One region of the Pseudomonas urethralis genome, then DNA from elsewhere that is predicted to be linked to it. Evidence: riboswitches for the same ligand, from Rfam matches in the RefSeq annotation. Region 1 holds a riboswitch; the other holds the start of a gene.
The links. A riboswitch is a leader RNA that binds a small molecule or an ion and turns the genes downstream of it on or off. The one in region 1 is predicted to bind thiamine pyrophosphate.
Positions count from the first base shown of each region.

Region 1 (4,474 bases):
CTGCAGGACCATCAGGCCGATGCCGAGGGAGAACCACAGCGAGAACAGGTCGCGGGCGCCGAAGATGCGCTGGTGGATGGGGACCGGGTGGTCGGGGGAAAACTGGCTGGGTGATGTCATTATTGGCGCTCGCCGGCAATGTTGTTGGTGTTCTTGGCGAGGACTTCGTCCTCAAATCGCGACACAAGGCCGCTCCCACAAGAACAGCGCAGGCATCCAGCCTTGCGCGGTCCCTGCGGAAGCGGCCTTGTGTCGCGAAAGGGCCGCAAAGCGGCCCCAGCGTTCTTACACTTTGTGGTACAGCTGGCTGCCTTCCTGGCGGAACCGTTCGGCCTGCTCACGCATGCCTTGCTCGACCGTTACATCCACGGTCTCGATCTTGGCCGCGTATTCACGCACTTCCTGGGTAATCTTCATCGAGCAGAACTTCGGCCCGCACATCGAGCAGAAGTGCGCGACTTTGGCCGATTCCTTCGGCAGGGTTTCGTCGTGGAAGGCTCGCGCGGTGTCCGGGTCCAGGCCCAGGTTGAACTGGTCTTCCCAGCGGAATTCGAAACGCGCCTTGGACAAGGCATTGTCACGAATCTGCGCGCCCGGATGGCCCTTGGCAAGGTCGGCAGCATGGGCGGCGATCTTGTAGGTGATGATGCCGGTCTTGACGTCATCCTTGTTCGGCAGGCCCAGGTGCTCTTTTGGCGTGACGTAGCAGAGCATGGCGCAACCGAACCAGCCGATCATTGCCGCACCAATGCCGGAGGTGATGTGGTCGTAACCCGGGGCGATGTCGGTAGTCAGCGGGCCGAGGGTGTAGAACGGTGCCTCGTCGCAGCACTCCAGCTGCTTGTCCATGTTCTCCTTGATCAGTTGCATCGGCACGTGGCCAGGGCCTTCGATCATGCACTGCACATCGTGCTTCCAGGCGATCTTGGTCAGCTCGCCGAGGGTTTCCAGCTCACCGAACTGGGCGGCGTCGTTGGCGTCGGCGATCGAGCCAGGGCGCAGGCCGTCGCCTAGCGAGAAGCTGACGTCGTAGGCCTTCATGATTTCGCAAATCTCATCGAAGTGCGTGTACAGGAAGTTCTCTTTGTGATGCGCCAGGCACCACTTGGCCATGATCGAGCCGCCGCGGCTGACGATCCCGGTGACCCGCTTGGCAGTCAGCGGCACATAGCGCAGCAGCACCCCGGCGTGGATGGTGAAATAGTCCACGCCCTGCTCGGCCTGTTCGATCAGGGTGTCGCGGAACAGCTCCCAGGTCAGGTCCTCGGCGACGCCGTTGACCTTTTCCAGGGCCTGGTAGATCGGCACGGTACCGATCGGCACCGGCGAGTTGCGGATGATCCACTCGCGGGTTTCGTGGATGTGCTTGCCGGTGGACAGGTCCATGACAGTGTCCGAGCCCCAGCGGATACCCCAGGTCAGCTTGGCCACTTCTTCTTCGATCGAGGAGCCCAGGGCACTGTTGCCGATGTTGCCGTTGATCTTCACCAGGAAGTTGCGGCCAATGATCATTGGCTCCAGTTCCGGGTGGTTGATGTTGGCCGGGATGATCGCGCGGCCACGGGCGATTTCCTGGCGGACGAATTCCGGGGTGATTTCTTTCGGGATGTTGGCACCGAAGCTGTGGCCGGCATGCTGCTCGTTGAGCAGGCCGGCGGCGCGGGCCTCTTGCAGCTTCATGTTCTCACGGATGGCCACGTATTCCATCTCGGCGGTGATGATGCCCTTGCGCGCGTAATGCATCTGCGAAACGTTGGCGCCAGCCTTGGCCCGGCGCGGGTTGCGCACATGGGCGAAGCGCAGCTTGGCAAGTTCCGCATCGTTCAGGCGCTGCTGGCCGAAGTCGGAGCTCAGGCCGTCGAGGCGCTCGGTGTCACCGCGTGCATCGATCCAGGCCGAACGCACATCGGCCAGGCCCTTGCGCACGTCGATGATGACGTTGGGGTCGGTGTACGGGCCGGAGGTGTCGTAGACCAGAACTGGCGCATTGCTTTCGCCACCGAAGTCGGTGGGCGTGTCGTCCAGGCTGATTTCGCGCATGGGCACGCGGATGTCCGGGCGCGAGCCTTCGACGTAGACCTTGCGCGAACGCGGGAACGGTTGCACGGACTGCTGATCGACTTGTGCCGATTCGCTGAGGTTGATCGTTTTTTCTTGTTTAGTCATCACAGGCTCTCCAGACGGCTTCCTAGCAGGGGAATGTCGGGGTGAACCTGAAAGACGTGGACGCACCCTGGAACGGGTGCAGTGCCGGATGGGGGGTGCCTGAAGCTGCGTGCAGCTGCGACATTCCCGGACCTGGCACAAGAGGCTCCCCGGGAAGGCGAGCAATCTTGTTCCCTACGCAGGCGCTAACCTGATCAGGTTCAACGGGATCCGCACCTCTGCGATCTCAGCCTTTGCTTCAAGGCACCCCGACAAGAACATGCGCAGTCTAGACTGGAGTGGTCGGCAAAGCCAAGCGGGTAAAACGCAGGGGAGATGAAAGGCGCAACCTATGATTGTTGGCGGATGCGCATGGCACTACACTGGCCCGTCGCTCGATACTCAACAGTTCAGTAATTAAATTTCGTACAAGGATTGCCTCTATGCTGCGCAAACTTTCACTGGCGATAGCCGTGTCTTGTGCGTCCAACGGAGTGGTCTGGGCAGCGGACATGCCCACGACGGTAAGGACCGATCTGGTCAGCGTTTACCAGGAAGCGGTAGATAACAACGCCGATCTTGCTGCCGCCCGTGCCGATTATGGCGCCCAGAAAGAAGTGGTACCGCAGGCGCGTGCCGGCCTGCTGCCAAACCTCTCGGCCGGCGCCGAGATGATGAATGCCCGCACCAAGATCGACCACCCATCAGCCACCACCAACCGCAGTGGCAACACCTGGAGCGCGACCCTCGCGCAACCGATCTTCCGCGCGGATCGCTGGTTCCAGCTGCAGGCTGCCGAAGCGGTCAACGAGCAGGCAGCGCTGCAACTGTCGGCTACCGAGCAGAACCTGATCCTGCAGACTGCGCAGGACTACTTCTCCGTGCTGCGCGCCCAGGACAACCTGGCGGCGACCAAAGCTGAAGAAGCCGCCTTCAAGCGCCAGCTGGACCAGTCCAACGAACGGTTCGACGTCGGCCTGTCCGACAAGACCGACGTGCTGCAATCCCAGGCCAGCTACGATACCGCCCGGGCCAACCGGATCATCGCCGAACGCCAGGTGCAGGATGCCTTCGAGGCCCTGGTCACTCTGACCAACCGCGAATACACCTCGATCCAGGGTGTGGTGCACACGCTACCGGTGAAGGTGCCGACCCCCAACGACGCCAAGGCCTGGGTGGAAACCGCCGGCCGCCAGAACCTCAACCTGCTGGCCACCAACCACGCGGTTGCCGCCGCCGAAGAAACCCTGCGCCAGCGCAAAGCCGGCCATGCGCCGACCCTCGATGCGGTGGCCAAGTACGAAAAAGGCGACAACGACAGCCTGGGCTTCACCAACCCGTCGCCGTTCGGCCAGCGTTACAGCGGGGACGTCGAGCAGACCAGCATCGGCCTGCAGCTGAACATTCCGATCTACAGCGGCGGCCTTACCAGTTCGCAGGTACGCGAGGCCTACCAGCGCCTCAGCCAGAGCGAACAGCAGCGGGAAAGCCTGCGCCGCCAGGTGGTGGAGAACACGCGTAACCTGCACCGCGCGGTGAACACCGACGTAGAGCAGGTCCAGGCACGCAAACAGTCGATCATCTCCAACCAGAGCGCCCTGGAAGCCACCGAAATCGGCTACCAGGTCGGCACCCGCAACATCGTCGACGTGCTCGACGCCCAGCGCCAGCTGTACACCTCGGTACGCGACTACAACAACAGCCGCTATGACTACATCCTCGACAACCTGAGCCTGAAACAGGCGGCTGGGACCTTGAGCCCGCAGGACCTGCAGGACCTCAAGCAGTACCTGAAACCGGACTACAACCCGGACAAGGACTTCCTGCCACCGGACCTGGCGGCCGCCGCTGCGAAAAACTTCGAGCGCAGGCCTTGAGACCGCCGTTGGCTTCTTCGCGGGTAAACCCGCTCCCACAGGTGCAGCACAGGTCTGAAGCCTTGCAATAATCCTGTGGGGGCGGGTATACCCGCAAGTCAACACAAAAATCAGCCGAGAAGCTTGCCCAGGCCATCCAGCAAGCGCTGCAAGGCGCCCTGATTGGCCTGCATCACTGCCCTGCCCGCCGCGCCCATGCGCTGCGAATCCTGCGGCAATTCGATCAACCGCCGCACCGCCTCGGCCAGCCCGTCGGCATCATCGACCTGTTGCAACGCCCCCGCCTCGCGCAGCATCGCGCTGATTTCAAGGAAGTTGAATACATGCGGCCCCATGAGCACCGGCAGGGCCAGTGCTGCGGGCTCCAGCGGGTTATGGCCGCCAGTGGCCACCAGGCTGCCGCCGACGAAGGCGATGTCGGCCAGGGCATAGAGGAACAGCAACTCGCCCAT
Region 1 covers NZ_BQIJ01000005.1:163,545-168,018, forward strand. Annotated here, with positions in the region: gene cytX (putative hydroxymethylpyrimidine transporter CytX) at 1-120, opposite strand, end outside; gene thiC (phosphomethylpyrimidine synthase ThiC) at 286-2,166, opposite strand; TPP riboswitch at 2,321-2,427, opposite strand; gene L6D64_RS10600 (TolC family outer membrane protein) at 2,589-4,022, shown strand; gene waaA (lipid IV(A) 3-deoxy-D-manno-octulosonic acid transferase) at 4,133-4,474, opposite strand, start outside.

Region 2 (4,474 bases), on a different contig from region 1:
ATGGTCCAGGGGGTCGTGTCGGTGCCATCGGAGCGACCGAAGGTGAACTCGCGGTGTCGGGCGGCCTTGATCCTGGCCTGGTCGGCCACGGCATTGCGATCGATCACCAGCGGGATCATCTTCAGGCCTTCGGCCTTGCCCGGCTTGGCCGGTTCATAGGCCGTCGGATCCATGCTCAGGTCCTGGCCGCTGTAGGGCTGCACGACCAGTTGCATGACCTTGCCCACCACCGGGTCACCGTTGTCCCACTGCGGGCCGTTGCTGGTCTGCTTGATCACGGCCTTGTACTTCTCGGACAGCACGTCGGCCAGCGGGATGGCCTGTTTCGGACCCTTGCCGGTTTCATGCTCCATGATGTTGACGATGTACAGCTTGTCGCCGACCTTGATCCCGCTCTTGGCGAAGTTGATGATGATGTCGTAGCGCTCGGCGATGCCTTGCAGCGGCAGGATGCCGTTGTTGTCGTCGGTCTTGCCGTCGCCGTTGAGGTCCATGGTGCCGTCGAACGGCACGGCGTGTTCCATGATGTTGCCGTCATTGGCGATCATGTGGAATGGCACGCGGGCGTAGGACACGTTGGAGCCGGGAGGGCCCTTGAACTCGCCACTGTTGCCGGCAACTTCACGCACCACGGCAAACTTGAAGTAGCGCGACACCGAGCCGTTGAGGATGCGGAAGCGATAGCTGCGGGCGCGGACCTTGAGCTTGGGCTGGTACTGCCAGTTGACCAGCACCTGGTCGCCGAGGAAGCCATCGGTGTTGAACGGGTTGAACCACAGCTGGCCGTTCTGATCCCAGGCCTTGTCGGCGATCACCAGGTTGACGTCGTAGTCGCGATTGCCCCAGGGCATCCCCGCACCGCTGGGGAAGCGCAGGTTGACGCCGTCCTGCAGTGCTTCGTTGCCACGGTCGATGGCGCTGTAGTAGTTCATCATCACGGCGTTGCCCTTGTAGACGTTCTGCGCCGTGAAATCGAGCATGTGGTCGTGGAACCAGTGAGTACTCATGGTTTCGTGCCAGTCGCCGCGGATCTTGATGCTGCCGTTCTCGCAGGTCTTGAGCCCTGGGTTGGCGTCGTTGACGAACAGGGTTTCACCCGGCGAGCAGGGGAAGGCGGCGCGCGGGTCTTCGGCACGGGTGTTGATGGTGTCGTAGCCGGCCAGCTGGATCGGCCAGCGATAGTCGTAGTACTGGCCTGGGAAGAAATAGGCGTTGGCGAAGCCATCGCTTTCGGCCGGCGAGTGACCGTTGTGCTCGTGGGTGGAGATGGTGTGCAAGCCGAAGCCTGCGTTGGCTGCCGGGTCGATCGGCAGCGCGTTGTAGTGGCGCATCAGCACTGGCTGGCCATAGCGGACCATCAGCAGCTTGGCCGGGAAGGTACCGTCGAATGTCCACAGCGACTTGTGGTTCTGCAGCGGCATGTTCGGGTGGAAGCGGGTGTCGATGCCCTTGGTGGTGCCGAGGGTGTTGGGGATGTCCGAGGTCTGGTAATACAGCCCACCCGGCGCGAACTCGCCGACGGCATAATTGTGCAGCTGCTTGCGGTCACGCAGCCCCTGGTTGATGCGTGCGCCTGCCTGTGCGGTCTTGAACGCAGCCTGGGGGTAGAACTCGTTCCAGCGCTGGTGCGACCAGCCTTTTCCTGGTGGCCGGCCTTCTGCCGGCGAGCCGACCGAATTACGGTTGAGGAACATTTCGATCTGCGCTTTCCACGGGTTGCGGTCCAGGGTGTTGGCGTACTGGGTTGGGTACGGGTACAGGCCCGGTTGCTTGAGGAAGGCTTCCAGGGCATTGCCGTTGGGGCTGCTGCGAGCGACCACATTCGGGTCTTGCGCAGGTTCCGGGCCGAGTGTGGGAACCGGGAAGGTCAGCGTTGGTGGCGGCAGGTTGGGGTCGAGTTTTTCCGGGCCGAATTCTTCGAACAGCAGCAATTGCTGGGTGAAAGGCTGCGCACCGAACAACGGGCTCGGCTTGCCGTTGGTTGGGTAATTGCGCGACGTCTGCAGCGCAGGCGGCAGCACGTTGTCGACGCGGTTGCTGGTACGGTCACCGTAAACCCCGTTTTGCAGTTCCAGCGAGCCTTGGTTGGCTTCCGGCAGGTTGAACAGGTTCAGCAGCGCGGGCGTGGGGTCAGCCGGCTGGTCATCATAGTGCGACGGGTCTGTCGGCGGCGGCTGGCTGACATCATCCAGCGAGGCGGCCATGGCTGAGATCAGCCCGAGGCTGAGCATCAGTGCGGTCACGGCGGACAATCTGAAGGCGTGGCTGGTGGGGTGGATCACGGCAGGTGTTTTCATTGCCTGGTGCCTCGCTCGCGGCTAAATGGCTGAGAGCCATCAATGGCGTATTGCCGGGTTTTTATGGCCTGAGCAACGGCTGTGCCAACGGAGCCTTGGGTAATACTTTGTTAAACAAACCTTTGTGATGCCTGAGGTGCGTTAAATAACAGAGTGTCAATGATCGGGTGTAGGCCCCCGAAACTGGGGTGTAGCGGCACCCAACTGCGGTGATCGCACTGGTGACAATTCTTGTTCAGCGCTGTATACATGACGGCCACCAAGGGGAGCCCGGCAACGGGCTGAGAAACCGCTGGCAGCTGCAGCGCGGTGACCCTTCGAACCTGATCCGGATAATGCCGGCGAAGGGATGGGACTGCCGACCTGCCTTTTGCCGGCCTCACTGCGAGGCCTCACCATGACCGTACGCTTCAGCGAAACCCTGCAACGCCAGAACCAGCCGACCTGGTCGGCGGCCGTCAGCCATCGCTTCGTCACCGAACTCTGCGCGGGCAGCGTGGCTGACCCGATCATGGTCAACTACCTGGTCCAGGACCACCGCTTTCTCGACAGCTTCCTGACCTTGCTCGGCGCCGCCATCGCAACCGCCGACACCTATGAGGCCCGCCTGCGCTTCGGTCGCTTCGCCGGGATGATCTGCAGCGACGAGAACACCTATTTCCTGCGTGCGTTCGAAGCCCTCGGTGTCAGCCCGGCGCAGCGTGCCGAGCCCGCCGACACTGCACCGACCGCCGGTTTCAAGGCCATCATGCGCGAGGCGGCGGCCACCCGGTCCTACGCCGCCGCACTGGCCGTGCTGAACGTTGCCGAAGGCCTGTACCTGGACTGGGCCCTCAAGGCACCCAAGCCGTTGCCAGCCAACTTCGTCTACGCCGAATGGATCACCCTGCACGACAACCCGGCGTTCTGCGATTTCGTCGCCTTCCTCAAAGCCGAACTGGACCGGGTCGGCCCCCAGGAGGCGGCATTGGCCAGTGATTTCTACACACGTACCGTTGAGCTGGAGCTTGCCTTCTTCGACGCCGTCTACCGCGAGGAGGCATGAGCATGGATATTTTCGAGCGTTTGAAGGCTGCTACGGCCGGGCAGTGGAACCGCTATGTCGACCACGACTTCGTGCGCCAGATGGGCGAGGGCACCTTGTCGGAAGACGCCTTCCGCACCTATCTGATCCAGGACTACCTGTTCCTCATCCAGTTCGCCCGCGCCTGGGCTCTGGCTGCCTACAAGAGCCGCCTGCCGGCGGATATCCGCGCTGCCCAGGCGGGCTTGGCGGCCATTCTCGACGAGACCGAACTGCACCTGCGCCTGTGCGCGCGCTGGGGGCTGTCGCAGGCCGATATCCAGGCTGCACCTGAGCACCAGGCGACCGTGGCTTACACCCGTTATGTGCTCGACTGCGGCGCGGCGGGTGATCTGCTTGAGCTGCATGTGGCGTTGGCGCCGTGTGTGATTGGTTACGCCGAGATTGGCCGCACGCTGGCGGAGCGCATTGGCGACCTGAGCGATCACCCCTATCGGGAGTGGATTGGCGAGTATGCCGGGGAGGCTTACCAAGGCGTGGCAGCGGCGGCGCGCAAGCACCTGGATGAACTGGCGGCGCGGAGCATGACCGAGCAGCGGTTTGTCGAGCTGGCACAGATCTTTGGCCAGGCTTCGCGGCTGGAAGCTGACTTCTGGCAGATGGGATTGGATGGCGCGGCCTGAGGCTGGGCTGAGCCTTCAACCAGAGGTTTTGGGGGAGGTTTTGTGAATCGCCGTGCACATGTACCGCACGGCGATCCGGTCGCGTTCGGGCAGTGTGCGGAAGTAACTGATGAGGTTCACCTCTTCCTTTGTGAGGCGGCGCAGGAACAGGCGTTGGTTGAAGGGGATGAACGCCCGGAGCACACGGAGCAGAACGGAATCGATCGCCATGGAATCGCCTTGCTGGATTGTGGGCCTCGTCCGTGAGATTTTCCTTACTTTGTCAGGGGATAAAGGCGAAGTCTAGCGACATGGATCAATGATTGGGTGGTTGGGCTGCTGCAGTTCGTATACGGATTGCAACAATGTCGCTCCGGATGCCTCTGGCAAACGGCACAGCGCGGTCAGGTGTGCTGCAATGTCCGCGGGCGGCGCTTCGCTTAGCAGCCAACCGCAGTCCGTCAGTTTCAGAAGCCGGACAGTGGCTCTGC
Region 2 covers NZ_BQIJ01000004.1:108,952-113,425, reverse strand. Annotated here, with positions in the region: gene L6D64_RS08170 (Ig-like domain-containing protein) at 1-2,297, opposite strand, end outside; TPP riboswitch at 2,550-2,664, shown strand; gene L6D64_RS08165 (TenA family protein) at 2,695-3,342, shown strand; gene tenA (thiaminase II) at 3,339-4,004, shown strand; gene L6D64_RS08155 (hypothetical protein) at 4,020-4,214, opposite strand.
Region 2: it holds a riboswitch for thiamine pyrophosphate, as region 1 does, so the genes downstream of both, L6D64_RS08165 (TenA family protein) here and thiC (phosphomethylpyrimidine synthase ThiC) in region 1, are expected to answer to the same signal.